3 regions of the Salinivibrio sp. IB643 genome follow, and region 3 is predicted to be linked to each of the others. Evidence: predicted binding sites of a transcription regulator. Region 3 holds the regulator's gene; each other region holds the start of a gene.
The links. Region 3 encodes MetJ, which represses methionine synthesis genes. Its sites were predicted from a motif close to TTAGACNTNTANANGTCTAA; they were not measured.
Positions count from the first base shown of each region.

Region 1: a site for MetJ is predicted at 1,641-1,660, ahead of metA (homoserine O-acetyltransferase MetA). Genes of this name have one in related genera too.
Region 2: a site for MetJ is predicted at 2,839-2,858, ahead of metN (methionine ABC transporter ATP-binding protein MetN). Genes of this name have one in related genera too.

Region 1 covers NZ_MUFF01000001.1:2,020-12,111, forward strand. Annotated here, with positions in the region: rRNA gene BZG77_RS00005 (23S ribosomal RNA) at 1-997, shown strand, start outside; tRNA gene BZG77_RS00010 (tRNA-Thr) at 1,236-1,311, shown strand; rRNA gene rrf (5S ribosomal RNA) at 1,319-1,434, shown strand; gene metA (homoserine O-acetyltransferase MetA) at 1,686-2,633, shown strand; gene BZG77_RS00025 (cation:proton antiporter) at 2,673-3,965, opposite strand; gene metH (methionine synthase) at 4,148-7,807, shown strand; gene lysC (lysine-sensitive aspartokinase 3) at 7,846-9,222, opposite strand; lysine riboswitch at 9,327-9,514, opposite strand; gene BZG77_RS00040 (pyridoxal-phosphate-dependent aminotransferase family protein) at 9,712-10,092, shown strand, end outside.
Region 2 covers NZ_MUFF01000027.1:43,363-53,454, forward strand. Annotated here, with positions in the region: gene BZG77_RS11640 (CNNM domain-containing protein) at 1-6, shown strand, start outside; gene metQ (methionine ABC transporter substrate-binding lipoprotein MetQ) at 140-955, opposite strand; gene BZG77_RS11650 (methionine ABC transporter permease) at 1,010-1,696, opposite strand; gene metN (methionine ABC transporter ATP-binding protein MetN) at 1,686-2,720, opposite strand; gene BZG77_RS11660 (LysE family translocator) at 2,984-3,622, shown strand; gene BZG77_RS11665 (amidohydrolase) at 3,623-4,756, opposite strand; gene pta (phosphate acetyltransferase) at 4,879-7,026, opposite strand; gene BZG77_RS11675 (acetate kinase) at 7,132-8,328, opposite strand; gene yfbV (terminus macrodomain insulation protein YfbV) at 8,686-9,135, shown strand; gene BZG77_RS11685 (ChaN family lipoprotein) at 9,220-10,092, opposite strand, start outside.
Region 3 covers NZ_MUFF01000007.1:156,528-166,619, reverse strand. Annotated here, with positions in the region: gene BZG77_RS05780 (bifunctional aspartate kinase/homoserine dehydrogenase II) at 1-1,075, opposite strand, end outside; gene metB (cystathionine gamma-synthase) at 1,151-2,311, opposite strand; gene metJ (met regulon transcriptional regulator MetJ) at 2,498-2,815, shown strand; gene BZG77_RS05765 (malic enzyme-like NAD(P)-binding protein) at 2,899-4,143, opposite strand; gene rpmE (50S ribosomal protein L31) at 4,399-4,614, opposite strand; gene priA (primosomal protein N') at 4,835-7,033, shown strand; gene cytR (DNA-binding transcriptional regulator CytR) at 7,185-8,213, shown strand; gene BZG77_RS05745 (SPOR domain-containing protein) at 8,285-8,833, shown strand; gene hslV (ATP-dependent protease subunit HslV) at 8,940-9,476, shown strand; gene hslU (HslU--HslV peptidase ATPase subunit) at 9,479-10,092, shown strand, end outside.

The sequences.
Region 1 (10,092 bases), on a different contig from region 3:
CCGTAACTATAACGGTCCTAAGGTAGCGAAATTCCTTGTCGGGTAAGTTCCGACCTGCACGAATGGCGTAATGATGGCCACGCTGTCTCCACCCGAGACTCAGTGAAATTGAAATCGCAGTGAAGATGCTGTGTACCCGCGGCTAGACGGAAAGACCCCGTGAACCTTTACTACAGCTTGGCACTGAACATTGAGCCTACATGTGTAGGATAGGTGGGAGGCTTTGAAACGGCGACGCCAGTTGTCGTGGAGCCATCCTTGAAATACCACCCTTGTATGTTTGATGTTCTAACTTAGCCCCCTAATCGGGGGTGAGGACAGTGCCTGGTGGGTAGTTTGACTGGGGCGGTCTCCTCCCAAAGCGTAACGGAGGAGCACGAAGGTGGGCTAATCACGGTCGGACATCGTGAGGTTAGTGCAATGGCATAAGCCCGCTTAACTGCGAGAGTGACGGCTCGAGCAGGTACGAAAGTAGGTCATAGTGATCCGGTGGTTCTGAATGGAAGGGCCATCGCTCAACGGATAAAAGGTACTCCGGGGATAACAGGCTGATACCGCCCAAGAGTTCATATCGACGGCGGTGTTTGGCACCTCGATGTCGGCTCATCACATCCTGGGGCTGAAGTCGGTCCCAAGGGTATGGCTGTTCGCCATTTAAAGTGGTACGCGAGCTGGGTTTAGAACGTCGTGAGACAGTTCGGTCCCTATCTGCCGTGGGCGTTGGATGATTGAGGGGAGCTGCTCCTAGTACGAGAGGACCGGAGTGGACGAACCGCTGGTGTTCGGGTTGTGTCGCCAGACGCATTGCCCGGTAGCTAAGTTCGGCACAGATAAGCGCTGAAAGCATCTAAGCGCGAAGCTGGCCCCGAGATGAGTCATCCCTAGAGCTTCGAGCTCTCTAAAGGGTTGTCGTAGACTACGACGTTGATAGGCAGGGTGTGTAAGCGCTGTGAGGCGTTGAGCTAACCTGTACTAATTGCCCGTGCGGCTTAACCATACAACACCCAAGAGGTTTTGGGTTGGACTCGAAATAAGCCAGTTGATTGTGGCGAGAACGAAGAAGCAGCGCCGATGGTAGTGTGGGGTCTCCCCATGTGAGAGTAGGACATCGCCAGGCTCTCATTATCTAATTAGCGCTTAGTATTAGGCTTTAGTTAGAAAAAATTTAAGCATCAAAGCAATTAAGTGTAAGACTTTGATGACAAAACACCGAGTAAAACGTTGATAACGATTTTGCTGATATAGCTCAGTTGGTAGAGCGCACCCTTGGTAAGGGTGAGGTCGGCAGTTCAAATCTGCCTATCAGCACCAGAATTTTCTTGGCGGCCATAGCGTAACGGCACCACCTGAACCCATGCCGAACTCAGAAGTGAAACGTTGCTGCGCCGATGGTAGTGTGGGGTCTCCCCATGTGAGAGTAGGTCACTGCCAAGAGCTTATTTTAAGCCCTCCGCATTCGCGGAGGGCTTTTTCGTTTATAGTGTTTTTTAAAATACCTCATTCCTTTCTTATATCCCCGACTGCCCCATTGTTATCTCACCTTTTTGTTTGGTGTTGTTACCCTTTCACTATTCTTACTTATTCGGGTATCTCTGGGCGTTGATTATTGCTTGAGCTTCATGGGTCACTGGGGTATGTTATTAGATATCTGGACGTCTAAACATCTTAAATCTCAGGAGGCAGTGATGCCGATAAAAATTCCGGATCAGCTCCCCGCCACCAATATTTTGCGTCGAGAAAACATTTTCGTTATGTCGCAGACGCGTGCGGTGAGCCAAAACATTCGCCCATTGAAGGTGTTGTTACTCAACTTAATGCCCAAAAAAATTGAGACCGAGACGCAATTTATGCGCTTGCTCTCTAATAGCCCTTTACAGGTTGATGTCGAGCTTTTACGTATTGATAACCGACCCAGTAAAAACACGCCAACGGAACACTTAGACACCTTCTATCGCCAGTTTGAAGCCGTGCGTGAACGCAACTTTGATGGTCTTATCGTCACCGGGGCACCATTGGGCTTGGTGCAGTTTGAAGATGTGATTTACTGGGAGCATTTGCAAGATGTGATGAATTGGGCGCATCAGCATGTTACATCTACCCTTTACGTTTGCTGGGCGGCTCAAGCGGGTTTAAAGCTTCTTTACGATTTACCCAAAAAAACGCGCAAAGAGAAGTTATCTGGCGTCTATCAGCACCAGGTAAATGAAGCACTGGCTACGCATCCTTTATTGCGGGGGTTTGATGATAGCTTTCTCGCCCCTCACTCGCGGTACGCTGACTTTTCGCCAAGCTTTCTGGACGAACACACGGATCTCGATATTCTCGCCACCTCAGCACAAGCGGGCACTTACTTGGCGGCGACCAAGGATAAACGTAATGTGTTTGTGACAGGTCATCCCGAATATGACTCACATACGCTGCATCATGAATACCATCGCGATCTTGAAGAAGGGATGGAGCCTGTCGTCCCGATTAATTATTATCCTAATGATGATCCGTCTCAACCCCCCTATGTGAGTTGGCGGAGTCATGGGCACTTACTCTTTGCCAATTGGTTGAACTATTGTGTCTATCAGCTGACGCCGTTTAATCTGGCTGAATTTTCACAATCTAACTTTACGCTCGACGAATAGCAAAAAGGCGCCTATTGGCGCCTTGTTGAGAAAGAGTGTTTATACACGGGGATTGTCGATTTTCTCTTGAGCGGCATTGGCTTTATCAACCATTCCTGTCATGGTCGATCCTTGTACGAGAATAGAGAAAACCACCACCGCATAAGTCATGATTAAAATCAGTTCACGGACGTCGATATTCTTCTCAGGGACGACCATCACACCAGCCGGCACTGCCATGGCCATGGCAAGGGCTAAGCCACCTCTTAGGCCTCCCCAACTCAAAATACGAACGGCCCAAGGGTTGTATTGACGAAATCGATTGAAGCCGAAATAGCAGGCTTTCACACTGAGATAACGAGCGAACAGCACAACGGGTACAACTGCGGCCATAATGATCCAGTCTTCCTTATGGAAGCTAATCTGTAATAGGCTGACCCCGATCAACAAGAACAGTAAACTATTCAAAAACTCATCGATCAATTCCCAAAAATGGTCAAGATGATCCTCACTCTCTTTGGAGAAGCCAATAAAGCGAGTCCAGTTACCGATCATAATGCCAGATACCACCATCGCCAGTGGCCCGGAAACATGCAACATATCGGCGAGCACATACCCCGCGCTAGGAATAGCCAATGTCAGTAGCAGTTCCATGGAATGGTCATTGGTCGCGCAGATCAAACGGTGAAACAGGTAACCCAATATCAGACCGTATAAAATCCCACCGATAGCTTCTTGTAAGAACAATGCGATCGTACCACCGAGTGTCGGCTCGCTGTCGCCAAACGCCAAGGTAAAAAGCGTCACGAAAATAACAATCCCGACCCCGTCGTTAAACAGTGACTCTCCCTCGATTTGGGTGGTGATCCGCCTAGGTGCCTGTAGCCGCTTAACAATGGCTAACACCGCGATAGGATCGGTTGGAGAAATCAGCGCCCCAAACAATAAACAATAGATAAAATCAAAAGGAATGCCGATCAGTTGGAAGACGCCCCAAATACCGGCACCAACCAGCGAGACAGAGACCAACAGGCCGCCGAGAACGAGGGTGGTGATTTCCCATTTTTGATCAGAGAAATGGGGAAGCTTGACACCAATACCGCCCGCAAATAAAAGGAAACCGAGTACGCCTTTGAGTAAAAAGGCATCAAAGTGGATATCGGTCAATATTTGCTCTGCCATCGCCTTTAACGGAATGGCTTGGTATTGACCGGCGATCACGATCAAAAGAGAAAGGAGTAGAGAGCTTGCAGTGATCGCGATAGTCGTTTGTACTCGGCTGATTTTACTATTAATAAAGGCGATGAAGATGGCAGCAGCAGCCATGAAACTGAGGATTGCGTAGGTAGACATGCAGCTTCCTAGTACGACGAGGAATGAAAGAGTTACAAAATATTAATAGAAATTACGCTCAAAACGAACAGCTGAATTGAAATAGATCAAAATTAATCGATATTTATAGACGTCTAGATTTCCAAAATGGCTGTGGTAGGATAAAACTATCGCAATCAGGATGGTGATATCACGGGGTAAGAATGGATCGATTAACACAGCGTCTCTCTAAGTGTATTTTGGTGATCGATGGCGGTATGGGCACCATGATCCAAGGCTTAGGACTCGGCGAAGCCGATTACCGCGGCGCACGCTTTAAAGACTGGCATTGTGATGTGAAAGGTAACAATGACCTTTTGGTACTGACGCAGCCTGAAAAAATAGCAGCGTTACACAGCGACTATCTGGCCGCGGGCGCGGACATCATAGAAACCAATACGTTCAACGCGACCCAGATAGCCATGGCCGATTACGACATGCAGGCCATCAGTGCGGAGATAAATTTAGCTGCTGCGCGTCTTGCTCGCGACGTGGCTGACCACTGGACGGCGAAAACCCCAGAAAAACCACGCTTTGTTGCTGGGGTTCTCGGACCCACGAATCGCACTTGCTCTCTCTCTCCAGATGTGAACGATCCTGGCTTTCGCAATGTCACCTTTGATCAATTGGTTGAGGGGTATGCGGAGTCCACTGAGGCGTTGATGGATGGTGGTGTTGATCTCATCATGTTGGAAACCATCTTTGATACCTTGAACGCGAAAGCCTGTGCCTTTGCTGTTGAAAAAGTCTTTGATGCCCGAGGTGTGCGCTTACCCATTATGATCTCTGGCACCATCACCGATGCGTCTGGTCGTACGCTCTCTGGGCAAACCACCGCGGCGTTTTATCACTCTTTACGCCACGTCGAACCGCTTTCTTTTGGTTTGAACTGTGCGCTGGGGCCAGCCGAATTGCGTCAGTACGTCAAAGAGCTCAGTGAGATCTGCGAAGGATTTGTTTCGGTTCATCCCAATGCCGGTTTACCCAATGCGTTTGGCGAATACGATCTCTCGTCTGAAGACATGGCAAAACATATCGACGAATGGGCCGCTTCTGGCTTTATTAACTTGGTGGGTGGGTGCTGTGGTACCACGCCCGAGCATATTCAAGCGATCAGCGAAGTGGTGGCGAAACATGCCCCCCGTGCGCGCCCCTCTCAGTCTGTGGCATGTCGACTATCAGGGCTAGAACCGCTGACTATTAATGCTGAAAGCCTGTTCGTGAACGTGGGGGAGCGCACCAATGTCACTGGGTCGGCGCGTTTTAAGCGTTTAATCGTCGAAGAACAATACGACGAAGCGCTTGAGGTGGCGTTACAGCAAGTGGAAAACGGGGCGCAAATCATCGATATCAATATGGATGAGGGCATGTTGGATGCACAGCAAGCCATGGTACGTTTTCTCAATCTGTGTGCGGCTGAGCCCGATATTGCTCGGGTACCGGTGATGATTGACTCCTCAAAGTGGGAGATCATTGAAGCCGGACTGAAGTGTATCCAAGGTAAAGGGATTGTGAACTCAATTTCTCTTAAAGAGGGGGAAGCCGCGTTTATTCAACAAGCCCACTTAGTCCGTCGATACGGTGCCGCTGTGATTGTGATGGCGTTTGATGAGCAAGGCCAGGCTGATACACGTGAACGTAAAGTCGAGATTTGCACGCGCGCGTATCATCTGCTGGTTGATCAAGTCGGCTTCCCGCCGGAAGACATTATCTTTGATCCTAATATATTTGCGGTGGCCACCGGCATTGATGAGCATAATAACTACGCGGTCGACTTCATCAACGCGGTCGCAGATATCAAACAAACCCTGCCGCATGCCATGATTTCAGGTGGCGTGTCTAACGTGTCTTTTTCGTTTCGCGGAAACAACCCAGTGCGTGAGGCGATCCATGCGGTGTTTCTCTACCATTGCATTAAAAACGGTATGGACATGGGCATCGTCAATGCCGGCCAGTTAGCCATTTATGATGATTTGCCTGAATCGCTGCGTCTGGCGGTGGAAGATGTGGTGCTTAACAAAGACGATGGTGCCACGGAACGTTTACTGGCGTTGGCGGACAGCTACCGCGACCGCGGTGAAAACGAAGTGGCAGAAACCGCGGAGTGGCGCAGTTGGCCAGTGGATAAACGGCTTGAACATGCACTGGTTAAAGGCATTACCGAATTTATTGTTGAAGATACTGAGCTAGCTCGAGCGGCGGCGAGTAAACCCTTGGAAGTGATAGAAGGCCCACTGATGGCGGGCATGAATGTGGTGGGAGACTTATTTGGTGAAGGTAAGATGTTCCTGCCGCAAGTGGTAAAGTCGGCGCGGGTGATGAAACAAGCCGTGGCCTATCTTGAACCTTACATCAACGCTGAAAAGCAACAAGGGCAGACCAATGGCAAGATCTTACTTGCCACGGTAAAAGGCGACGTGCATGACATTGGCAAAAACATTGTCGGCGTAGTGCTGCAATGCAATAACTTCGAGATTATTGATCTCGGTGTGATGGTGCCGACCGATAAAATCCTGTCAGTGGCGCGCGAGGAGCAAGTCGACATTATTGGTTTGTCAGGCCTTATCACGCCGTCGTTGGATGAAATGGTGAATGTCGCCAAAGAAATGGAAAGACAAGGGTTTGATATTCCGCTATTGATTGGGGGGGCGACCACATCCAAAGCGCATACCGCGGTGAAAATAGAGCAGCACTACCAGGCTCCTGTGGTGTATGTGTCGAATGCGTCACGTGCCGTTGGCGTTTGTGCATCGCTATTATCGCCGGCTCAATATCCGGACTTTGTGGCGCGCTTACAAAAAGAGTATCTGTCAGTACGAGAGCAGCACCAACGCAAGACACCCCGCACTCCGCCTGTCACCCTGGACGCGGCAAGGGCAAACAAATGGCAAACCGATTGGGCCAATTACACGCCGCCCCAGCCGGCGAGGCCGGGCGTCCATGTTTACGATGATGTCTCGATAGCGACATTACGTCAGTATATCGATTGGACCCCTTTCTTTATGACCTGGTCCCTGAGCGGCAAATTCCCAGCGATTTTAGACCACGAGCTGGTGGGTGAAGAAGCACGCCGTTTGTATGAAGACGCTAATGCTTGGCTCGACCGGTTTGAGCACGAAGGATTGATCGCCGCAAAAGGGGTGTGTGGTGTCTTTCCTGCCAACAGCCTAGAGGACGATATCGAGGTGTATACTGACGCATCACGGCAAACGGTAGGCACGGTACTAAACCATTTACGTCAGCAAACCCAAAAGCCACGCGGCGCCAATTATTGCTTGTCGGACTTTATCGCGCCGAAAACCAGTGGTCAGCCTGATTGGATTGGTGCGTTTGCGGTGACAGGCGGCATTGGCGAGTATGCCTTGGCGGAAGGTTATAAAGTTGTAGGGGATGATTACAACGCGATCATGATCCAAGCGGTCGCCGATCGATTAGCAGAAGCCTTTGCAGAATACCTGCACCAGCAAATTCGGATCTCATTGTGGGGCTATGCGCCCAATGAGACGCTCGATAACGACGCCTTGATCCGGGAGCAATACCAAGGGATCCGGCCGGCTCCGGGTTATGCTGCCTGCCCTGAGCACAGCGAGAAAGGCAAAATTTGGCAGTTGCTCTCGGTAGAAGCGCATACGGGCATGACGCTCACCGAAAGCTATGCCATGTGGCCAGGCGCATCTGTGTCGGGGTGGTACTTCTCACATCCTGAATCACGCTACTTTGCGGTGGCGAAGATTCAAAATGATCAACGTGACAGTTATGCGGCGCGCAAAGGGTGGAGCAGCAAAGACGCGGAAAAATGGCTCGGGCCAAACTTAAACGCCTAATGAAAAAAGACCAGCACATCACATGTGCTGGCCTTTTTTTACTCAAATAAGTCAGCGTGTAATCGCTGTACGACATGGGTCGCGTCATGATCGTCGACCACCACACAGACATTGTGATTGCTGGCACCATAGCAAATCATGCGCAGTTTATATTGGGCTAGCGCACTAAATACCGGCGCTGTCGCGCCCGGTGTGTGATTCATCTCGTTACCGATCAGCGCAACAACCGCTAGATTCGCACAGATCTCTACCTGACATAACTGCGTGAGCGCGGCGATGGCAGCCTCCGGCAGCTGCGGTGCGTCACCCTGGGTATGGGTTTGATCCAGCGTCAGAGAGACACTGACCTCCGAGGTCGTGATTAAATCGACTGAGATTTCAAAGCGCGCCAAGATCTCAAACACCTTGGCCAAAAAACCACAAGCATGAAACATGTTTAAGCTGGTCAGTGTCACCATGGTCTGGTTGCGCCTGAGGGCTACGGCACGAAACAGCGGCGCTGAGTGTGCTTGCTCACGGATCCAGGTACCGCCTTGTTCGGGGGCTCTCGCCGCGCCGACAAATACCGGGATATGCTGGCGTACCGCGGGCACTAACGTCGATGGATGGAGGATCTTGGCACCAAAGGTAGCCATTTCCGAGGCTTCGCTAAAGCTAATTTCACTGATAGGACGAGCACGATCAGTCACCCGTGGATCGGTGGTATAAATCCCGGGGACATCGGTCCAGATGGCCAAGCTTTCTGCTCCGATCGCCTCGGCGAATAGCGCGGCACTGTAGTCACTGCCGCCGCGGCCTAAGGTAGTGGTGTGCCCGTTCGCATCAGCACCGATAAACCCTTGCGTGACCACTAAATGCGTTGCTAAGCGGGGGAGTAATTGGTTCTGGCACTGAATCTTGGTTTGTTGTCGATCCGGTTGGGCACAGCCGAAGTGACTATCGGTGCGCAATAACGCTCGCGCATCGGCCCTCACCGTGGCCATGCCTCGGCTATTGAGCAAGTGAGTAAAAATATAGGTTGAGATGAGCTCACCACAAGCGACTAACGCATCCGTTAACGCTGTACTGGGAGCAGATGCTGCGGTATTTGCATAGTCGGCAATCGTTTGGTGCCAGTCATCGACTGCTGTTTGCGTGTCCTGGCAAGCGGGAAGCGCGTTTAATATCGCTTGATGGATAGCGGTGATGGCAACCAGTTTGTCTTGACGTACTTGCGGGTCGTTGATCCCTTGTGCCAGTGCAACCAAGTGATTGGTGACGCCTGCGCACGCACTGATCACCACAAAGCGGGTATGTGGGTTTTGCTCGATCACATCAGCGCTTTGTTGCATGGCATCGATAGTGCCAACGCTCGTCCCGCCAAACTTAGCGACCGAAATCGGTGGTAATGGGTTCACGTCCTTTTCCCCTCTCATCATACAAATGGGTCTTAATCAATTCATTATGGGGAACATCAGAAGTCACATCGTGACCGCGGTAGGGACCGCAAAAAAGAAGGAAGAGCAAACGGCAGGCATGGACTGCCAGAAGCGCTCCACCTGTCTTCCTGTAGGGATGACAAGTGACAGCCTGAAGGATTCAGCCTCCTAGGCCGGCAGCGTTTCGCCCCCAAGCTTACGCCACCTCGGCATTGTCTCCCCTGATTATCATACCTTGGAGTGGGGCTCCGCATGATAACTGCCTGAGAAATGCACCTCTTCTGCATGTTCAGTCCCGGGTTGGTTACCCCATGAACAGCATTTACATTACGGGCGAGATGACAGGGTGTCAACTGCCTTTTGGTCACGATCAGTGCCTTGGCAAAATTGTCCAGCGATCACACAGTTCACGTGCCAGCCAATAGGGATATGGCGAAAAAATATGCTATAACGGTCATCTGTGTGTACCAACAACAAGGAAAGGTTATGGCACGTTCAATTTCCGAGATTCAATCTTTTCAGCCCGTGGCTCGCACGTTAATGGGCCCGGGCCCCTCTGATATTTATCCTGCAGTGCTACAGGCACTCAGCCGTCCGACTGTCGGACATCTTGACCCTTTGTTTATCGCGATGATGGATGAAGTCAAACAACTGCTTCAATATGCGTTTCAAACCGACAACCCTTTTACCCTGGCGATTTCGGCACCAGGCAGTGCCGGGATGGAAGCTTGCTTTGTCAACTTAGTTGAACCGGGTGAAAAAGTGATTGTCTGTCGCAATGGTGTGTTTGGCGATCGTATGCGGGAAAATGTCGAGCGTTGCGGCGCGACAGCAGTGATGGTCGACGATGCCTGGGGTGCGCCTGTT
Region 2 (10,092 bases), on a different contig from region 3:
AGTTAAAAGACAGTGCGCCATGATTAAAAAAAACGCCACAAGTGATTGTGGCGTTTTTATTGCTATCGTTTTTATTGCGAACGATGGTAACGAGATTTGATGCCTCCAACGGGGCGCTGATGTTTTTCGAGCGGTTGACTTACCAGCCTTTCACCACCGCCCCGTCAAAGATTTCCATCGCGGCGTTGTAAACCGCGTCAGTTTGGTAGGCTTTTACAAAGGTTTTCACGTTCTCTGCGTCTACGTTGTCTTTGCGGGCTACAATCAGGTTCACGTAGGGTGAGTCCTTCCCTTCAACAAACAGGCCGTCTTTGCTTGGGGTTAGGCCGATGCCAGCGGCAAAGGTATTGTTGATGATGGCAATGTCCACATCTTCCAGTGAGCGAGGCAGTTGTGGAGTTTCTAGCTCGATGATTTCCACGTTTTTCGGGTTTTCAACGATATCGAGCTTGGTAGCGCTGATGCCAGCACCTTCTTTGAGCTTGATGATGCCTTGTTGCTCAAGCAATACCAGTGAACGGCCTAGGTTCGATGGGTTGTTTGGCACGGCAATTTTACCGCCTTCTGGTAGATCCTCGACGCTATCTAGCTTGTAAGAATAGGCCGCAATCGGATACACAAAGGTGTTGCCAGCAATCGCAAACTCGTAGCCGCGATCTTTGATTTGCGCATCTAAGTAAGGCTTGTGCTGAGAAGCATTCACATCAACCGATCCATCGTCGAGTGCCACGTTGGGCGACACATAATCGGTAAAGGTGATCAGCTCAACGTCGAGGCCTAACTTCTTGGCTTCTTTTACTGCGTGCTCGGCCACTTGTGCTTCTTCGCCTGCCATCACGCCCACGGTGATGCTGTTGGCATCGCTAGCGGCTTGCTCTTTTTCTCCGCACCCGGTGAGTAGGAGTGTGGAGGCGAGGCCTAAGGTGGTTAAAAGTGTTTTAATGGTGGTCTTCATTGTCTGTCTCCCTTGATAAGATTGTCCGTCGTTTACGGTAAGTGTTGTGTTTTATTATCGGTGATCGGTTCGGCGTACCAAATAATCGCCTAAAGATTGTATGGCTTGTACCAGCACGACTAGCATGACAACGGTGATCAACATAACCGTGGTATCAAAGCGCTGGTAGCCGTAGCGGATACCGACATCGCCTAGGCCGCCACCGCCCACGGCTCCAGCCATAGCAGAGTAGCTGACAAGGGTGACCAAGGTAATGGTTGCGCCATTAATAATGCCAGGTAGCGCTTCGGGTACGAGTACTTTATAGATAATTTGCAAGGGGGTAGCGCCCATGGCTTTGGCTGCTTCTTCTAATCCCGGTGGCAGCTCTAAAAGCGCTGCTTCGACCAGACGTGCAACGAAAGGGATGGCGCCCACTGTCAGCGGGACAATTGCTGCCGCTGTTCCAATCGAGGTGCCGACGAGCAAGCGGGTAAAGGGAATAATCGCAACCAATAAGATAATAAAAGGGATCGAGCGACCAATATTCACCACCGCGCCGAGCGCTTGGTTAAACTTGGGTTGCGCTAGCAGCCCCCCTTTTTTGGTGACGTGCAGCATCACACCTAATGGGATCCCAATGGCAAAGCCTATCAGGCCGGAGGCAAAGACCATATACAGGGTTTGACCTGTAGCTTCGGCAAGCAAGTTAAGCAGGGCGTTGTTTTCGTTGACCCAATTTATGAGTTGATCAATTAACATAGCCAAGTACCTCCGTGTTGACATGGTGCTGGTTGAGATAGTGGATGGCGTCTTCGACCGCTTTTTTCGGGCCCATAATCTCTGCCAGTAGTAAGCCGAATTTGATGCCGCCAGCGTAGTCGATATCAGAGCTTAAAATGCTGATGTCGATATCAAACAGCCTTGATATCTGACTGATCAATGGATCATCCACGGTAGCGCCTGTAAATTCTAGGCGAATCAAGGGGTAGCTGCCGTCAAAGTAGGTATCTTTTAAGCGTTGGGCATAGTCATAAGGCACCGATAAATCCAAGGTTGAGCGGATAAATTGTTTCGCTAAGTCGGATTTCGGATGGGCAAAAATGTCGCCCACTGGGCCAGATTCGACCAATTCACCGTCACCAATAATGGCAACGTCGTGACAAATGCGCTTCACCACGTCCATTTCGTGGGTGATCAATAAAATGGTCAGGTTGAGCTTTTCATTAATGGTTTGTAGCAGTGACAAAATCGATTGTGTCGTAGCAGGATCCAGTGCGCTAGTGGCTTCATCACACAATAATACATCTGGGCTTGGCGCCAGTGCGCGGGCAATCGCGACACGTTGTTTTTGTCCGCCACTGAGGCTAGCCGGATAGACATGACGCTTGTCGGCTAAACCAACTAAATCGAGTAACTCGGTGACGCGTGTTTCAATCTCTTCACTGCTCGCGCCGCTCAGTTCAAGCGGTAGGGCGATGTTGTCGAAGACCGATCGCGATGACAGTAGGTTAAAGTGTTGGAAAATCATCCCGATTTGGCGGCGAGCTTGGGTTAGATCGCGATTGGATAACGCGGTGAGGTTAACGCCGCCTACCTTTACCGTGCCGCTGGTCGGGCGCTCGAGCAGGTTAACCATTCGGATCAGCGTACTTTTGCCGGCACCAGAGGCACCGATCACACCAAATACTTTTCCTTTCGGGATAAATAAGTTGATGTCGTTAAGGGCATGAATTCGGCGCTCCCCGAGTTCGAATACCTTGTTGAGTTTGGATATCTCAATCATCACATGTCCTTGGCGATAAATTTGATCACAGCCGACTGACTCAGCGGTCTGTCCCGCGCTCTTGCTGTCGTTCTGGTTATTGATGCTATGAGTTAGGTAAAATGAAGTCAATGGATATTTTTACTTCTGGACGTCTAAACGGCAACAAGGCTAATCAGTTGGTTGCAAATAAAACAGTCAACGAGATCTCAAGCGTGCTTGATTTCATCGACTAAAGCGTGTTCACTAATAGCCTTTCTAACTCTTTGTTCTGATTAAGTGATATGCCAACTGCCTTGATTGATACCACGATGTTGACGCTATTTATTCCCACCTTCTTTTTTGTTTCAATCACACCGGGAATGTGTATGACACTATCCATGACCCTGGGAATGACTATCGGAGTTAAGCGTAGCCTACATATGATGTGGGGCGAGCTCATTGGCGTCGGCCTTGTGGCGATTGCGTCAGTGGTAGGGGTGGCGGCCGTGATGCTGAACTATCCTAGCGTGTTTCAGGTGTTTAAGTATGTGGGGGGCGCGTATCTGGCGTATCTCGGCATACAAATGTGGCGATCGCGTGGCAAAATGGCAATCCCAAAGGAAGAGACGTCGGCGCCGAATGATATCTCTGCGTTATCGTTGGCGGCACAAGGTTTTGTCACTGCGATAGCCAACCCGAAAGGCTGGGCATTTATGATCTCACTGTTGCCGCCGTTTATTAACCCTGCGATCTCATTACCCAGCCAGCTGAGCGTGCTGGTGTTGATCATTCTTTGCACGGAATTCAGTTGTTTAATGTTGTATGCCAGCGGTGGGCGCACCTTGCGTCAGTTTTTGCAGCAAAAGGGTAATGTGCAATTGCTGAACCGAATCGCCGGCACCTTGATGATCGGCGTCGGCTTTTGGCTGGCGTTGGGGTAATTAACGGCCGTGATGGTGTGTGATCACTCTGCAAAATAGTGCTTTGGCGGTCGCTAAAATCGCATCCGGGAAGTCATAGTCAGGGTTGTGCAGCTGTGGGTGGTGCTCGCCGCTGCCAATGCCAAATAATGCGCCGGGCCAGCGGGCGAGAAATTCGGCGACATCTTCTGACCAACGCATGGGCTCTTTAAGCCAGTGAATCTCTAACCCCAGCGATTGCGCCGCGTTGACCACCACTTGGTTATGCGCTGTGCTGTTTTCGGCGGCAATAAACGGCTCGTGCCAACTTAGATCCACGGTTAATTTTGCTCGGTCGGCGATAGCGTTTACGTGATCGACTAACCGGGTTTGCATGGCATGAAACGTGGCGTTGTCGTCGCTGCGTAGGGTCGCCATTACGGTGGCCTCGCCGGGCGCAACGCCAAACGCGGGGTCGCCAAGTTGGGCGTGAACTAGCGTCACTAAGCTGAACGTGGAAGGATAAGCGTCAGGAAGTTGTGTAAGCATACGCATCACGTCACTCATGGCGTTTGCCGGGCTGACCCCGCGCTCTGGGTAAGCGGCATGGGAGGTTTTGCCGTGCAACCGAATCGCAACACCGGTTGAGGCGCAGGCAAAGGTACTTGGGCGCACCACTATCTGATGTTGGGCAAAGCCTGGCAGATTATGAAAGGCATAAACATTGTCGATGTGGCGGGTTGCTAAAAGCGGATCGGCACACAGACGTGCCGCGCCTTCGCCGGTTTCTTCAGCCGGCTGAAAAGCGAGGATCACAGTCCCCTGTTTAGGGGGGGTTTGGCATAGCTCGGCAACGACGGCAAGTAAGGCGGCAGCATGGCCATCGTGACCGCAGGCATGCATGATGCCATCGTGACAGGACGCATAATCAAGTTGGGTGTGTTCGTGAATGGGTAACGCATCAAAATCGGCGCGTAACAAGGTGGTTGGCCCTGGCTCGCGACCTGCAATGTCTACCACAATACCGTGACCGCCCACGTCGGTCTGGGGGGAGAGACCAAAGTCGCGTAGTTGGGCGGCAATGGTGCGCGCACTTTGCGCTTCGTGATTCGACAATTCAGGGTATTGGTGCAGGGCATGCCTAAACGCTAGGGGATCAAAATCAATCGCCATCATCGACTCCAAAACAAGGATGGAAAGGCTATGCTAGATCGCTTTGGGGCGTCACGTTGTGAAGTTAAACGCAAAAAAAGCCAGCAACATGTGCTGGCTTTTGCTCTTTCTGGGCTGAGCGTGGGTTACGCTTGGCCGTTGTCTTCGGCTTGCTTAGCCTGAATCGCTGTCAGTGCCACGGTATAGACAATATCGTCAACCAAGGCGCCACGTGACAGATCGTTCACTGGCTTACGCATGCCTTGTAGCATTGGACCGATAGAGACCAACTCGGCAGAACGCTGTACCGCTTTGTATGTGGTATTACCTGTGTTCAAGTCTGGGAAGACGAACACGGTGGCTTTACCGGCAACAGGCGAATCTGGCGCTTTTGATTTCGCGACATTTTCCATGATAGCGGCGTCGTACTGCAGTGGGCCATCGATGATCAGATCAGGACGCTTCTCTTGGGCAAGACGGGTGGCTTCGCGGACTTTATCCACGTCTGCCCCTTTGCCTGAGCTACCGGTCGAGTAAGAGATCATCGCTACGCGCGGTTCAATACCGAATGCCGCGGCAGAATCGGCAGATTGGATCGCGATTTCAGCCAGTTGTTCAGCATTTGGATCCGGGTTAATCGCACAGTCACCGTATACCAGCACTTGCTCAGGCAGCAGCATAAAGAATACAGATGAGACCAAAGAAGCGTTCGGTGCGGTTTTGATGATTTGCAGCGGTGGACGGATGGTGTTAGCGGTGGTGTGAACCGCGCCAGATACCAGGCCATCCACTTCGTTTGCTTCTAGCATCATGGTACCCAGTACCACGGTATCTTCGAGGTGCTCTTGGGCAATGACCTCGGTAATACCTTTGCTCTTACGCAGCTCGACCAAGCGTGCCACGTATTTATCGCGTGCTTTTACCGGGTCGATAATTTCTACGCCAGCGCCCAAGGTGACACCTTGCTGATCGGCAACGCGTTTGATTTCTTCTGGGTTACCCAAAAGCACACACTCGGCAATTTTACGCTCAGCACAGATAGCGGCGGCCTTGATGGTACGTGGCTCGTCACCTTCGGGTAGCACAATGCGCTTAGCGGCTCGACGTGCAAATTCGGTCAGCTGATAACGGAACGCGGGTGGACTGAGGCGACGTTCGCGGTTCGACCCTGAGCTGAGTGATTCAATCCAGTTGCCATCAATGTGGCCAGCAACGTGGTCGTTCACAAACTCAACACGGGCTTTATCGTCAGCCGGCACTTCAAGGCTAAAGCTTTGAAGATTGAGCGACGTCTGCCAGGTGTTACCTGCAGTGGTAAATACTGGAAGACCGGTTTCAAACGCGCGGTCACACAGGGCTTTTAACTGATCAGGGATGGCATAACCACCGGTCAGCAACAAGGCACCGATTTCTACGCCGTTCATCGCAGCTAGACACGCGGCGACGATCACGTCAGGGCGGTCAGCCGAAGTCACGAGCAAGGAGCCTGGGCGGAAGTGTTCAACCATATTAGGGATTGAACGTGCACAGAAGGTAATGCTCTTGATGCGACGTGAGTGAATTTCGCCTTCGTTGATAATGGTGGCGTTCAAGTGCTTGGCCATATCGCTAGCACGGGTCGCGATCAGGTCGATTTTCCATGGCACACAACCCAGTACACGGATTGGGCTGGAGTTGAAAATCTGCATCACTTCAACGTTAGTTGGACGTGCGCCGTCCGCTTCGTCAAAGATTTCTGACAGGTCAGGGCGCGTACGACCTTCATCATCAACAGGCGCGTTAAGCTTGTTGATGATCACACCTGAAATGTTGCCGTTTTTGCTGCCACCAAAGTTGGTGCAGGCAAACTCGATACGCTCTTTAAGCTGGGATGGGTTGTCAGTGCCTGGGGTGGTCACAAACACGATTTCTGCATCCAGTGTTTTGGCGATCTCGTAGTTGATCTGGTTGGCGAAGGGGTGGTTACGTGTGGTGACCAAGCCTTCGACGAGCGCAACTTCTGCGTTTTCAGTAGCACGAGTAAAGCGCGCGAGCACTTCTTCGAGCAGCACATCTTCTTGATCCGAGCGCAGCAGGTTTTCGGCTTGGTTCATTGACATCGATTCGGCGACTTTCATATCACTGTTAGCGTGAATGATTTCCGTCGTCAGATCGGTGACGTCAGTGTCGCTACCGTGATGTGGCTGAGCAATCGGTTTAAAAAATGAGACGCGGACGCCTTTACGCTCCATCGCTCGCATGACGCCAAGGCTGACACTTGTCAGGCCGACGCCGGAGCCGATTGGAATTAGCATAATAGTACGGGACACGTTGACTTCCTCTTACTATCTGGTTGGCGTGCCGGATGGTCCGGCACGAATACAAAAACGGCTGAGTGGAATCAGCCGTTGGAAATGGTCTTACAGGCCAGTTAGGCGCGCAGTGTCTTGCGCAATCACCAACTCTTCGTTGGTTGAAATCACCATCGCAGGCACGCGGCTTGCGTCGGTAGTGATCACGCCTTCGCCGCCAAATCGGGCTTTCAGGTTGCGCTCTTTGTCGACCTCCACACCCAGCAGAGCTAGGCGCTCGAGTACCAATTCGCGGATTGGGCCTGAGTTCTCACCGATGCCGCCGGTGAAGACAATCGCGTCTAGGCGGCCGTCGAGGGTCGCGGTGTAGCTGGCTACGTACTTGGCAAGACGGTGGCAGAACACGTTCATTGCACGTGTTGCTTCTTCTTTCTCGCCGTAGTTATCTTCAACAAAGCGGCAGTCAGAGGTCACTTCGGTCAAGCCTTGCAGGCCAGACTCTTTGGTGAGCATGGTGTTGATTTGCTCAACGCTATAACCGAGTGCATCGTGCATGTGGAAGATAATCGCTGGGTCTAGGTCACCAGAGCGGGTGCCCATTACCAAGCCTTCCAATGGGGTCATGCCCATTGAAGTATCGACCGATTTGCCGTTTTTAATCGCACATACTGACGCACCGTTACCAAGGTGGCAGTTGATGATGTTCACTTCGTCGACAGGCTTGCCAAGTTGCTCAGCGGCCGCGTTGGCGATAAAGAAGTGAGAGGTACCATGCATGCCGTAGCGACGAATGCCGTGCTCTTTATAAAGATTATAAGGCAGCGCATACAGATAAGCTTCTTCTGGCATGGTTTGGTGATACGCGGTATCGAAAACAGCGACATTTTTCAGCGCAGGGAAGGCTTTTTTCGCCGCCTCAATGCCAACGATATGTGCTGGGTTGTGCAATGGCGCGAAGCTCGCTGCATCGTGGATCCCTTTGAGCACCTCGTCCGTAATCAATGCTGACTGGGTAAAATGCTCACCGCCATGAACAACGCGGTGACCGATAGCACCCAAGTTCTCGGCCAGTTCAGGCTTCGAGGCCAGAATTGTGTCTACAATGAAGGTGAGGGCTTCAGTGTGCGCGGCGCCGTTGCCCAGTTGGGCTTCATGCTTACCGTCCATTTTCCACTTGATGCGGGCGTCTGGAAGGTTAAGGCATTCGGCAAGACCGGTAAGATGCTCATCGCCTGATTGTGCGTCGACAATGGCGAACTTCAAAGAGGAGCTTCCGCAATTGAGTACGAGAACCAGCTTTGACATGTATGACTACCTATGTTTCGTGAGACAGAGTGTATGGAATAAAAAGGATAGTGGACAAATTGAGACACTACCTTTTCAAAAAAGAATTATCTCATGCCTTGTCGCGGGGAAAGAATTATCGTTATCCATCCTGGATAAGTGAACGCTCCATTGAGTACAACCGGATTGGGTTGCGAGACAATCGAATCCGAGCAACAATGATAAAAGTGCGCTAAGGATAGCGGGACTTGATCCAGATAACAAAAATTTTTTGAGCGATATGGGTTAAATTTTAAAGTTTTTAAACAATTTGTTTGGTTTTTATTGTAAAAGTTGAGTGACAACCCCTTTCAGTCACACTGAACAAGTGAGGTAGGTATGACAACGAACAAATCAATCTGGCGCTGCCTGCAAGACGGTCAGAAATACATGCAAGAATGGCCGATGAAAAAGGAATTAGCGCCGGTTTTTCCAGAAAATCGTGTGATCACCATAACGCGGTTCGCAATCAAGGTCATGCCTGCTATTGCCGCAATCAGTGTGTTGCTTCAAATGGCAGCAAACAATGTACAAGGCATGCCGCAAGCGGTGATTGTGGCGCTATTTGCGCTGAGCTTGCCGCTCCAAGGGCTGTGGTGGCTGGGACGCCGCCGTGATACGCCGCTGCCGCCAGCTTTGGCGGGGTGGTATCGCGAACTGCATCAAAAGATCACCAGTGAGGGGCACGCCATGCAGCCGATAAAAAGCCAACCGCGATACAAAGAGCTAGCGCAAGCATTGAGCCGGGCGTTCAAAGTGGATCGCGCAGCATTAGAGCGTTGGTTTTAACCTAACCGGAATGCGCCGCTCACCCAGGCAACACACGCCGACCCCAGGGTCGGCGTTTTTATTGGTCGGTGATGTATGCGTGGCTTAACGACACTGCGGCGCGCCTTGCCCTTTCATTTGGCTAACTGCTTCGCGCATTTCATCCATCGACTGCCAGCGCTGGGGCAAAGGCATGACTTTTAAGCGAAGATCCTTGGCGTTGTCGGCAAGCTTTGCTTGATCACTCACCGCGGTGATCAGTGCAATGGTCAGGTCGGGATTTCGCGCTTTTAATTGTGCGGCTGTTCCTAAGCCTTCGGCAATATGAAAGCGGCCTGCGATGTGGACTATTTGGGTATCTGGGTGACGGGCGTGATAATCGACCATGCTTTCTGCCATGGTGGCATCCCAGGCGAGTTGCGCGGCAAATTGATCGTCGGTTTGAGTGGGAGTGCCATGATGCATGTTGGCTTTAAACTGACGTTTATAAGGTGAGTCTTGGGTATCAATCGTTGCGGCAAACCACTGACGCTGCTGGTCCGGCAATTTTTCTAAGTAAGCCAAACCTTGTCGACCAATACAGCTAACCATGCGTTTAGGGGCGTTAGCGGCAATCACGTCAAATTGACGCTGTTTAGCCAGCTCGATCAACGGGCGATAGCTGCCATTGTAGTTGTCCCATGCATTGGCTCGACGCTTAAGCGTGTCTTCGCCAATGTCGCCGGCAAGGTATTGATTCACCACTGGCTGGGCATCACGACTGAATTGCTCCATGGAAAGCGCGACAGAATGACGTGAGGCAAGCTGGTTGAGCAACTCGGCTTGAAAACGGTGCACCCCAGGATGGCTGTGCCATTCACCAATCAGAACAATATCCGCTTTTTCGACGTTATCAGCCACTTGATTCAAGCTAAGTGACTGCCCTTGGGCGGTGGTCACCTGATAATCAAATAAGGTATTGATAGACGCCGATGTCGG
Region 3 (10,092 bases):
GATCATCTTGATAATCCGTCGCCAGTGGTTGCACTTTCAGCTGAGAGAGGATGCGGCTCAACTCTTGTTTAATTGCCTGAAAATCTTGCCCGCGGGCGACATCAAACTGCAATAGGCACACATCATCCAAAGATGTAATGATTTTTGCCCCGCGTCCGGTAGCCAGTACACGCTCTATATGGGTCGAGCCACTATCGGGGGCCTGGGTACAACGTAAGGTCAGATCGGTCGCACTTTGCGCCACTGGCTGTAAAGTACGGCTATGAAGCACGGGCGCCGCCAAGCGTGCCAATTCGCCTGCTTCATCCAATCGGATTAAGGGTAACAAGCAAGCATTCTCGACGTGGCGTGGATCCGCACTGTATACACCGGCAACATCACTCCATATAGTCACGCGGCGGACCCCCGCTAACGCACCGAGTACCGTGGCCGAATAATCTGACCCGTTACGCCCCAAAAGCACGGTTTCCCCAGCTTGATTTTGCGCCATAAATCCCGTAATCACGACGTGAGATTGCGTGTGCTGAGAAAGTTGCTGCCGTAATAGTGGCCATGATGCGCCGCGATCGACCTCGGGTTGAGCCGCACGTTCCGCGCGTAAACAGTGGCGCGAGTCCAACATCACCGCCTGACGACACTGCTGATTAAGCAGCGCGGCTAATAAACGCGCCGACCAAACCTCTCCGAACCCTTGCACATCGGCTTGTACGCTGTCGCTCAGCGCTGTCTCCCCGAGCGACGCGATCGTCGCGATGTCAGCAGATAAGGCATCAACCAACTGTTGTTTGTGATCACCGTTGATCAGATTTTCAATCAAGTCTTGCTGAAAGGCACGGACGCCTTGCAAGGTCTCATGCGCCAACCGGCCATCTTTGCCCAGTTGAGCGAGCCAAGCAATGAGCTGATTGGTCGTTTTCCCCGCCGCAGAGACCACAATTAAGTCGTGCGCCTTTGCATGCCCCGTCAGCACATCGACCACACGGCGATAACAATCTGGGCTCGCTAAACTGCTGCCACCAAATTTATGCAATTGGCGTTGTGATTCGGGGGCGGTGTCCATCGGTTGCGCGTGCATGGCGAGGTCTCTCTTGGTCTCAATAAATATCAATAAAGCGGCGTGCTATGACAGCAACACCTATAGCAATCGGTTTTACTGGTTAGCTAAATGGGCGAAGGCATGCGCCAAATCGGCCACTAAGTCTTCTGCGTCTTCTAGTCCAATAGAAAAACGCAGCAACGTCGGGGTAATGCCAGCCTCGGCTTGCGCGTCATCACTCATCGCACGATGGGTCATTGACCCTGGATGCGTGACCAGACTTTCTACCCCGCCCAGCGACTCGGCAAGCGCAAATAAGGATAAGCCTTCAATAAAACGTGCGATCCCAGCGGAGTCCGTGTCCAGCTCGAGGCTGAGCATACTACCAAATCCAAACTGCTGACGGGCGGCAATGTCATGGCCTGGATGTGTCGCCAAACCGGGATAGTAGAGTTGCCGCACCGCAGGGACTGTTTGCAAATAGGTTAATACCGCTTGCGTATTTTGCTGATGTTGTTTAACCCGAGCGCCCAAGGTACGCAACCCTCGCAATGTCATATAACTGTCAAAGGCGTTACCTGTCGCGCCCAAGCAGTTGCCCCACCACGCTAATTTTGCAGCCAATTCAGGCGTCTTCGCCACTACAGCGCCACCGACAATATCAGAGTGACCATTAATAAATTTAGTAGTGGAATGCACGATGATGTCCGCACCCAGTGAAAAAGGCTGTTGGAGTGCTGGCGATAAAAAGGTGTTATCGACCACCACCCATGCCCCCACTTGGTGGGCCTGTTGGCAGATTTTAGCAATATCGACCACACGCAATAGCGGATTAGAGGGTGTTTCAACTAACACCAGTTTCGGCTGTTTTGCCAGCGCAGCGGTTAACGCCTGGTGATCAGATTGATCGACAAAACTGACCTGCCAAATCCCTTGCTTGGCGCGTGACTCTAACAAGCGATAGGTACCACCATAACAATCGTGCGGTGCAACAATGTGATCCCCTGCATCCAGTAAAGACAACACCAAGTTAATGGCTGCCATCCCACAGTTGGTCACCACGGCACCGGCTCCGCCTTCCAGTTCCGTTAACGCTTGCTCTAACTGAGCTCGAGTTGGATTGCCCCCACGGGCATAATCATAAGTGGGAACGTCGCCAAAAGCAGGAAAACGATAGTTGGTTGATAAATACAAAGGCGGCACAACCGCATGATGTTGCGTGTCAGTGCCAATTCCTGTTCGAACGGCAATGGTGTCGGTTTTTTTACCTGTCATGGTTCATCCTTGCTCTTGTTGCGCTGGCACGATTTACGTGATCCAGTCGTCATCATACTACCTTACCTCTGTACTTTTAGGACGTCAACACTTCTAGACGTCTAAACACCTTTGCATGTGGCGGTTAATATAGCTAAAATCTCCGCAGCATCATTCTGGGTATTCCATAATCAAGATAGGTGAGACATGGCGCAGTGGAACGGCGATTACATTAATCCGTATGCCGAACATGGTAAAAAGAAAGAGCAGGTAAAGAAGATCACCGTCTCTATCCCACTTAAAGTATTAAAAATTCTTACTGATGAGCGCACTCGCCGTCAGGTTCATAACCTGCGTCATGCGACCAACAGTGAGTTATTGTGTGAGGCATTTTTACATGCCTATACCGGGCAGCCTCTGCCAACCGATGACGACATCCGTAAGGATAAACCCGATAGCATTCCTGCCGAGGCACGTCGGATCATGGAAGAGTTGGGTATTGAGTTTGACGACAGTGAATACTAAACAAAAAAACCGCCATCGGCGGTTTTTTTATGGTAAGGCACTGTTTTCTAATTACAACATGTTTTCTTTACAGCATGTTTTCTTTACAACATATAGTTGTCTGGCATCTCAATACGGGCTACGCCGGTTTCGACGGCCGCAAGCGCCACGGCACGTGCTACCTTGGGCAGTAAACGGGCATCCATCGGCTTGGGAATGATGTAATCCGGGCCAAAACTGAGTGAAGACAAGCCCGCGGCATCCAAGACAGATTGTGGTACAGGCTCTTTCGCCAAACCACGAATCGCCTCAACGGCGGCCAACTTCATCGCATCATTAATTTCACTGGCACGCACATCTAATGCTCCCCGGAAAATAAACGGGAAACACAAGACGTTATTCACCTGATTCGGGTAATCCGAACGCCCCGTTCCGATGATCAGATCATCCCGGACTTGGTGCGCAACCTCTGGATTAATTTCAGGATCTGGGTTTGAGCAGGCAAACACGACAGGCTTATCCGCCATCAGTTTTAATGCCTCAGGCGAGAGCAAATCCGGGCCTGATACGCCAACAAAGAGATCCGCACCTTCAATCACATCTTCGAGGGTACGCTTATCCGTGTTATTGGCAAACAACTGCTTATACTTGTTAATGTCATCACGACGGGTGTGAATTACCCCTTTGCGATCCAGCATGTAAATCTTTTCGCGCTGGGCGCCACATTTAATCAATAGCTCCATACAGGCCACCGCAGCAGCACCCGCACCGAGACACACGATGGTGGCTTCACCAATATCTTTGCCTTGCAACTCGAGCGCGTTAAGCATCCCCGCAGCAGTGACAATCGCGGTACCATGTTGATCATCATGGAAGACAGGCACTTCACAGCGTTCAATCAGCTGCTTTTCGATCTCAAAACAATCTGGGGCTTTGATATCTTCAAGGTTGATACCGCCAAAGGTGTCAGCAATATTGGCTACGGTATCAACAAACTCATCGATGGTGCGGTGTTTAACTTCAATGTCGATCGAGTCCAAGCCGGCAAAACGCTTGAACAATAACGCTTTGCCTTCCATGACAGGCTTTGACGCCATCGGCCCTAAATTCCCTAACCCCAAAATCGCGGTGCCGTTTGAGATCACTGCGACCATATTGCCTTTACCGGTATAACGATATACGGCATCCGCATCTTGGGCTATTTCACGCACAGGTTCAGCAACGCCTGGGCTGTAGGCGAGAGCAAGATCCGCCGCTGAATCAGCAGGCTTACTGAGTTCGATAGAGATTTTTCCGGGTGTAGGGTATGCATGATAATCCAGCGCTTGCTGGCGTTTATCGTCCGACATGTCGTTTTCCTAGTTATTATCGTGAAGGGATAACCAATATCGGCAGGGAAGGATGACCGATATTAGCCAGACACTCTACAAACCACACAGGAAAGGTTTGTATAAGGGTAAAGATGGTAACGCAGCGGGGAAACGTCCACCAGTACTAACGCCGTATTCGCGATGATGCTCGGACCTGTTGTCCGAATACTAGGACGATACGATCAAAAAAAGGGACGCTGATGCGTCCCTTCTCTATATTCGGTCAATAGCTGCTTATTTTTTGCTGCTAAGGGCACCGAAACGTTTCTTAAAGCGATCAACACGGCCACCAGCATCAAGGATACGCTGCTTACCGGTATAGAATGGGTGACATTTGTCACACACGTCTAGGTTGATGTTTTTACCTAGGGTTGTGCTGAACGCAAATTCGTTACCGCAAGAGCATTTTGCTGTGACGGCTTTGTACTCTGGATGGATACCAGCTTTCATAGGGATAACCTCATTTTAAAGGCCGTGTCGCTCTCCCGATCCTAAGCCGGGCACCACACGTCGTTAACAAATATTTTCTAAGGCGCGCAATTCTAATCAAGCCCCCTCGGTTTCGCAACTTTTTTGTGCAATCACCACGCCGCGTCACCGTACAACAAGGCTTTGCCAACCGAGGGCGAACCGTTACACTGAGCCCCCTTCTGGTCAATAAGATGTTGTGATGGAACAGTTTGCTCAGGTGGCCCTACCGGTCCCGTTGGCGAAAACTTTTGATTACCGAATCGGTGAGAATCAACACCCCATCATCGGTGGGCGGGTAAAAGTGCCCTTTGGCCGCCAGCACAAAGTTGGCATTGTCACCGGCTTATCCGCAACCGCCAGTGTGGACGCGAGCCAACTCAAGGTGCTCGATGCCGTATTGGATACCCAACCGGTTTGGACGCCCGGCGTCTATCATTTACTCCACTGGGCAAGCCGCTTTTATCATCATCCGCTAGGGGATGCGATGGGCGCCGTGATGCCAACCCTGCTTCGAAAAGGACGCCCTGCGGCATTACAACAGCAAAAATGGTGGCAAATTACCGAGTCAGGACAAAACCAACCCCTCTCGGGCCTGAGCCGTGCCCCTAAACAAGCTCGGGTGTTGCAGTTGCTCACACACGGCCCTGCCACCCATGCCGATTTGATCGAACAAGACATCGGCGCACCGGTGCTAAAAACCCTGGCCGAAAAAGGTTGGATAGCTCCCTACACACCACCGCTAAACGCTCAAGCCTGGCAACCGCATTTTGCCGTCACCGAAGACAAACCGGCACTCAACCATGAACAGGCGATGGCGGTTGCCACCATCAATGCCAATGACGGCTTTGCTTGTGCTTTACTCGAGGGGATCACCGGTTCAGGGAAGACAGAGGTCTACCTAAACGTGCTCGAACCTGTGCTTGCTCGCGGTGAACAAGCCTTGATTTTGGTACCAGAAATTGGCCTCACCCCACAAACCATTCGCCGGTTTGAGCGCCGCTTTCATGTCCCGGTAACCGTGATGCATTCAGGCTTAAATGATAACGATCGACTAAAAGCCTGGTTGGCCGCGCGCGAGAATCAAGCAGCAATCGTCATTGGTACACGGTCTGCCCTGTTCACGCCGATGGCTAATTTAGGCATCATCATTATTGACGAAGAGCATGACCCCTCGTATAAACAGCAAGATAGCTTTCGTTATCATGCCCGAGACTTAGCGGTTATGCGTGGTCATGAAGAAAAAGTACCGGTGATACTCGGTTCTGCCACCCCCTCTTTGGAAAGCTTGCATAACGCAAAAACCGGTAAATATCAGTACCTCAAGCTGACTCAGCGTCCAGGTAATGCGGTGACCGCACGTCAGGGAATACTCGATATTAAGGGCCATTACCTCGACGCTGGATTATCCGCGCCGTTGATCGCCGAAATGCGCCAGCACCTACAACAAGGCAATCAGGTCATGTTGTTTTTAAATCGCCGTGGCTATGCGCCCGCCATGATGTGCCACGAGTGTGGCTGGCTCGCGAATTGTCAACGTTGTGATGCTTACTACACCCTTCACCAGCAACAGCAAGAATTGCGTTGTCATCATTGTGGCCACCAAAAACCCGTTCCGCACCAGTGCCACGATTGTGGCTCCACCCAGTTAATCAGTGTCGGCGTGGGCACCGAGCAGCTTGAAAGCCAGTTGGGCGAGCTCTTTCCTGAGTATAAAACCGTGCGTATTGATCGCGACAATACTCGCCGTAAGGGCAGCTTGGAAACCTACCTTAATGGCATAGAAAAGGGCGAATATCAGATCCTACTGGGCACACAAATGCTCGCTAAGGGCCATCATTTTCCCAATGTCACCCTAGTGGCGTTAGTTGATGTCGACGGTGCCTTGTTTAGTAATGACTTTCGCGCGCCTGAACGGTTGGCGCAACTGATGGTGCAAGTTGCCGGCCGCGCCGGTCGCGCCAGCAAGCCAGGGACGGTGCTATTACAAACGCACCATCCCGAGCACAGCCTGATCCAATCGCTGGTGCACAAAGGCTATCAAGCCTTTGCAGAGTCGGCGCTCACTGAACGCCGCCAAGCTTGGCTTCCGCCCTATACGTTCTTAAGTTTATTTCGCGCCGAAGGCCATGAAGAAAACAGTGTGCAGCAGTTTTTACAACAAGTACGTCAAACGCTCGCTGCCTCCCCCATTCAACACGATGAAAGCCATATCATGGGCCCTATGCCCGCAGCGATGGCCAAACGCGCGGGCCGTTATCGCTGGCAATTATTAATCCAGGCCCCAAGTCGAAAAGTGATGCAGCAGTGGCTAACGGTGGCTCTTCCTGCAATCCATCAATTACCCCTTTCTCGCAAAGTACGTTGGTCTTTAGATGTCGAGCCGCAAGACCTTTCTTAATACTCCCTTGCTGTAAGTCGACACAGATCACACTTTCATTGCAATAAGTGTTAGCTTGTCCGTATTTAAATTGGACAAGCATAGGTAAAATAGGGCCGCAATTGGCTAAGAAAACAGGTCAGATGAGCTAATAACTGTTTGATCTCACAATATAGATAACAAGAGGACTGTCATTATGGCGACAATGAAGGACGTTGCCCACATTGCCTGTGTATCCACAGCAACGGTATCGCGCGCGCTGATGAACCCAGAGAAGGTGTCAGCCAGCACGCGTAAAAAAGTTGAACATGCTGTGGTTGAAGCTGGTTATTCCCCTAATTCACTTGCGCGTAACTTGCGTCGCAATGAATCAAAAACTATCGTCGCTATTGTACCGGACATTTGTGATCCCTACTTCAGTGAGATTATTCGCGGTATTGAAGAAGCCGCCATGGAGCATGGCTACCTGGTTCTACTGGGTGACAGTGCCCAGCAACACCACCGTGAAAATTCATTCGTCAATCTGGTGTTTACTAAACAAGCGGATGGCATGCTGTTGCTTGGCTCCGACGTCCCTTTTGATGTCAGCAAGCCTGAGCAAAAAAACTTACCGCCACTGGTCATGGCCTGTGAATATGCGCCCGATCTGGAATTACCGACGGTTCATATCGATAACCTTACCGCTGCCTTTGAAGCGGTTAATTATCTCACCCAAGTCGGCCATACTCGGATTGCTAACATTACCGGCGTGCCGGAGACAGCATTAACGCAGTTCCGCTCACAAGGGTATCAGCAAGCGTTACATCGAGCGGGGATCACCATCAATCCAGCGTATAGCGTCGTCGGTGACTTTAGTTTTGCCTCCGGAGCGCGTGCCATCACCAACTTGCTCTCACTGCCTGAGCCACCCACTGCGGTATTCTGTCACTGCGATGTCATGGCCGTCGGCGCGATGCAACAAGCGAAACGTTTAGGCATGCGAGTTCCGCAAGATATCTCCATTGTTGGCTTTGATGATATCCAATTCGCCGAGTATTGCGATCCACCACTCACGACCGTTTCGCAGCCTCGCTATGACATTGGCCGCCAAGCCATGTTGATGCTGCTAAACACGTTACAAGGACAAGAAGTGAACCCCGGCTCCCGCCTTTTGGACGCCAAGCTGGTGATCCGTGAGAGTGTCGCCCCTCCGTCTCGGTAGTAAGACTAGTCAGCACGGGCTCAAGCCAGTAATATGAGCCCTTTACTGGCTTCTTAATTTGATTATTTGCTGTGGCAACTCGTGATTACGTTAAACGTGGCAAAGCGCCGCGTAAAAAAAATACTCGCCGCCAACCGACCAAGACGCAGGCTGGGTTCCCATTTAAATGGGCACTGCTTGCTGTCGTCTTAGTGGGTGCGTTTGCTTATGGCCTGTATTGGTTGAGCAAAACCGATACATCGACACCCCCCGTGTCTCACACGCAACCGGCCACGCAAAGCCAGGTAGAAAGTCTACCGAAAAAGCCCAAAGAAAAATGGAGCTATATCGAAGAGCTGGAAGGCAAGGAAGTAGAAGTGAAAGCAAAAGCGCTGCCACAATCGACCCGTCCTTACCTCATGCAATGCGGTGCTTACCGTAGCCAAGGGCAGGCTAATGAGCGTAAAGCGATCATTGCGTTTCAAGGGCTAGAAAGCCAAATCAAGGTAAGCCCTGGTGAGAAAGGCACTTGGTATCGTGTGGTGCTTGGCCCTTACCCGCGCAAGCGCCAAGCAGAGAAAGATCGCAATATGCTGCGTCGCGCCGGTGTCGAACCTTGTGCTATTTGGTATTGGGAATAGCGAACGGGGAAAGTATTGCGCTCTCCCCTTGAAAAGTCAGCGTCAAAACCCAACCATCTAGATTAATCACCCATCTGGTGCACCAGACACAAACAAAGAGGTTCCCGTGACTACAATCGTCTCCGTCCGTCGCGAAGGTAAAGTGGTTATTGCTGGCGATGGTCAAGTATCGCTCGGCAATACCGTCATGAAAGGTAATGCACGAAAAGTTCGTCGCTTGTATAACGGCCAAGTGCTCGCTGGTTTTGCTGGCGGTACCGCAGATGCCTTTACCTTATTTGAGCGCTTTGAGCGTAAGCTTGAGCTCCACCAAGGGCACCTAACCAAAGCAGCCGTTGAACTTGCCAAAGAATGGCGAACCGATCGCGCGCTGCGTCGCCTTGAAGCCCTACTGGCTGTCGCGGATGAAACCGCTTCCTTAATCATTACCGGTAATGGTGATGTGGTTGAGCCCGAGCGCGATCTGATTGCTATTGGCTCAGGCGGTAACTATGCGCAAGCCGCCGCCGTTGCCATGTTAGAAAACACCGAGTTAGACGCCCGCGAGATTGCAGAGAAAGCGCTAACCATCGCCGGTGATATATGTGTGTTTACAAACCAACAACACACGGTTGAAGAACTCGAGAGTAATAAACAGGATTAGTGATGTCTGAAATGACTCCACGCGAAATCGTGCACGAACTTGACCGCCATATTATTGGTCAAGACAATGCCAAACGTGCGGTGGCGATCGCACTGCGAAACCGCTGGCGCCGTATGCAACTGCCAGAAGACTTGCGTGCGGAAGTGACTCCGAAAAACATCTTGATGATTGGCCCCACCGGTGTCGGTAAAACCGAAATTGCACGTCGTCTTGCGCGATTAGCGAATGCGCCTTTTATCAAGGTAGAAGCGACCAAATTCACCGAAGTCGGCTATGTGGGTAAAGAAGTCGAGACCATTATTCGTGATCTTGCGGATGTGGCGATGAATCTGACCCAGCAGCAGGCGATGGAAAAAGTCAAATTCCGCGCCGAAGAACAAGCGGAAGATCGTATCCTCGACATCTTGCTGCCACCAGCGCGTGATGCATGGGGCCAAAACGAAACGACCCAAGAAGATTCGTCAACACGCCAAAGTTTCCGTAAAAAATTACGCGAAGGTAAACTTGACGACAAAGAAGTGGAAGTCAATGTTGCGGCGCCGCAAATGGGCGTAGAAATCATGTCACCACCGGGCATGGAAGAAATGACCAATCAGCTGCAAGGCATGTTCCAAAA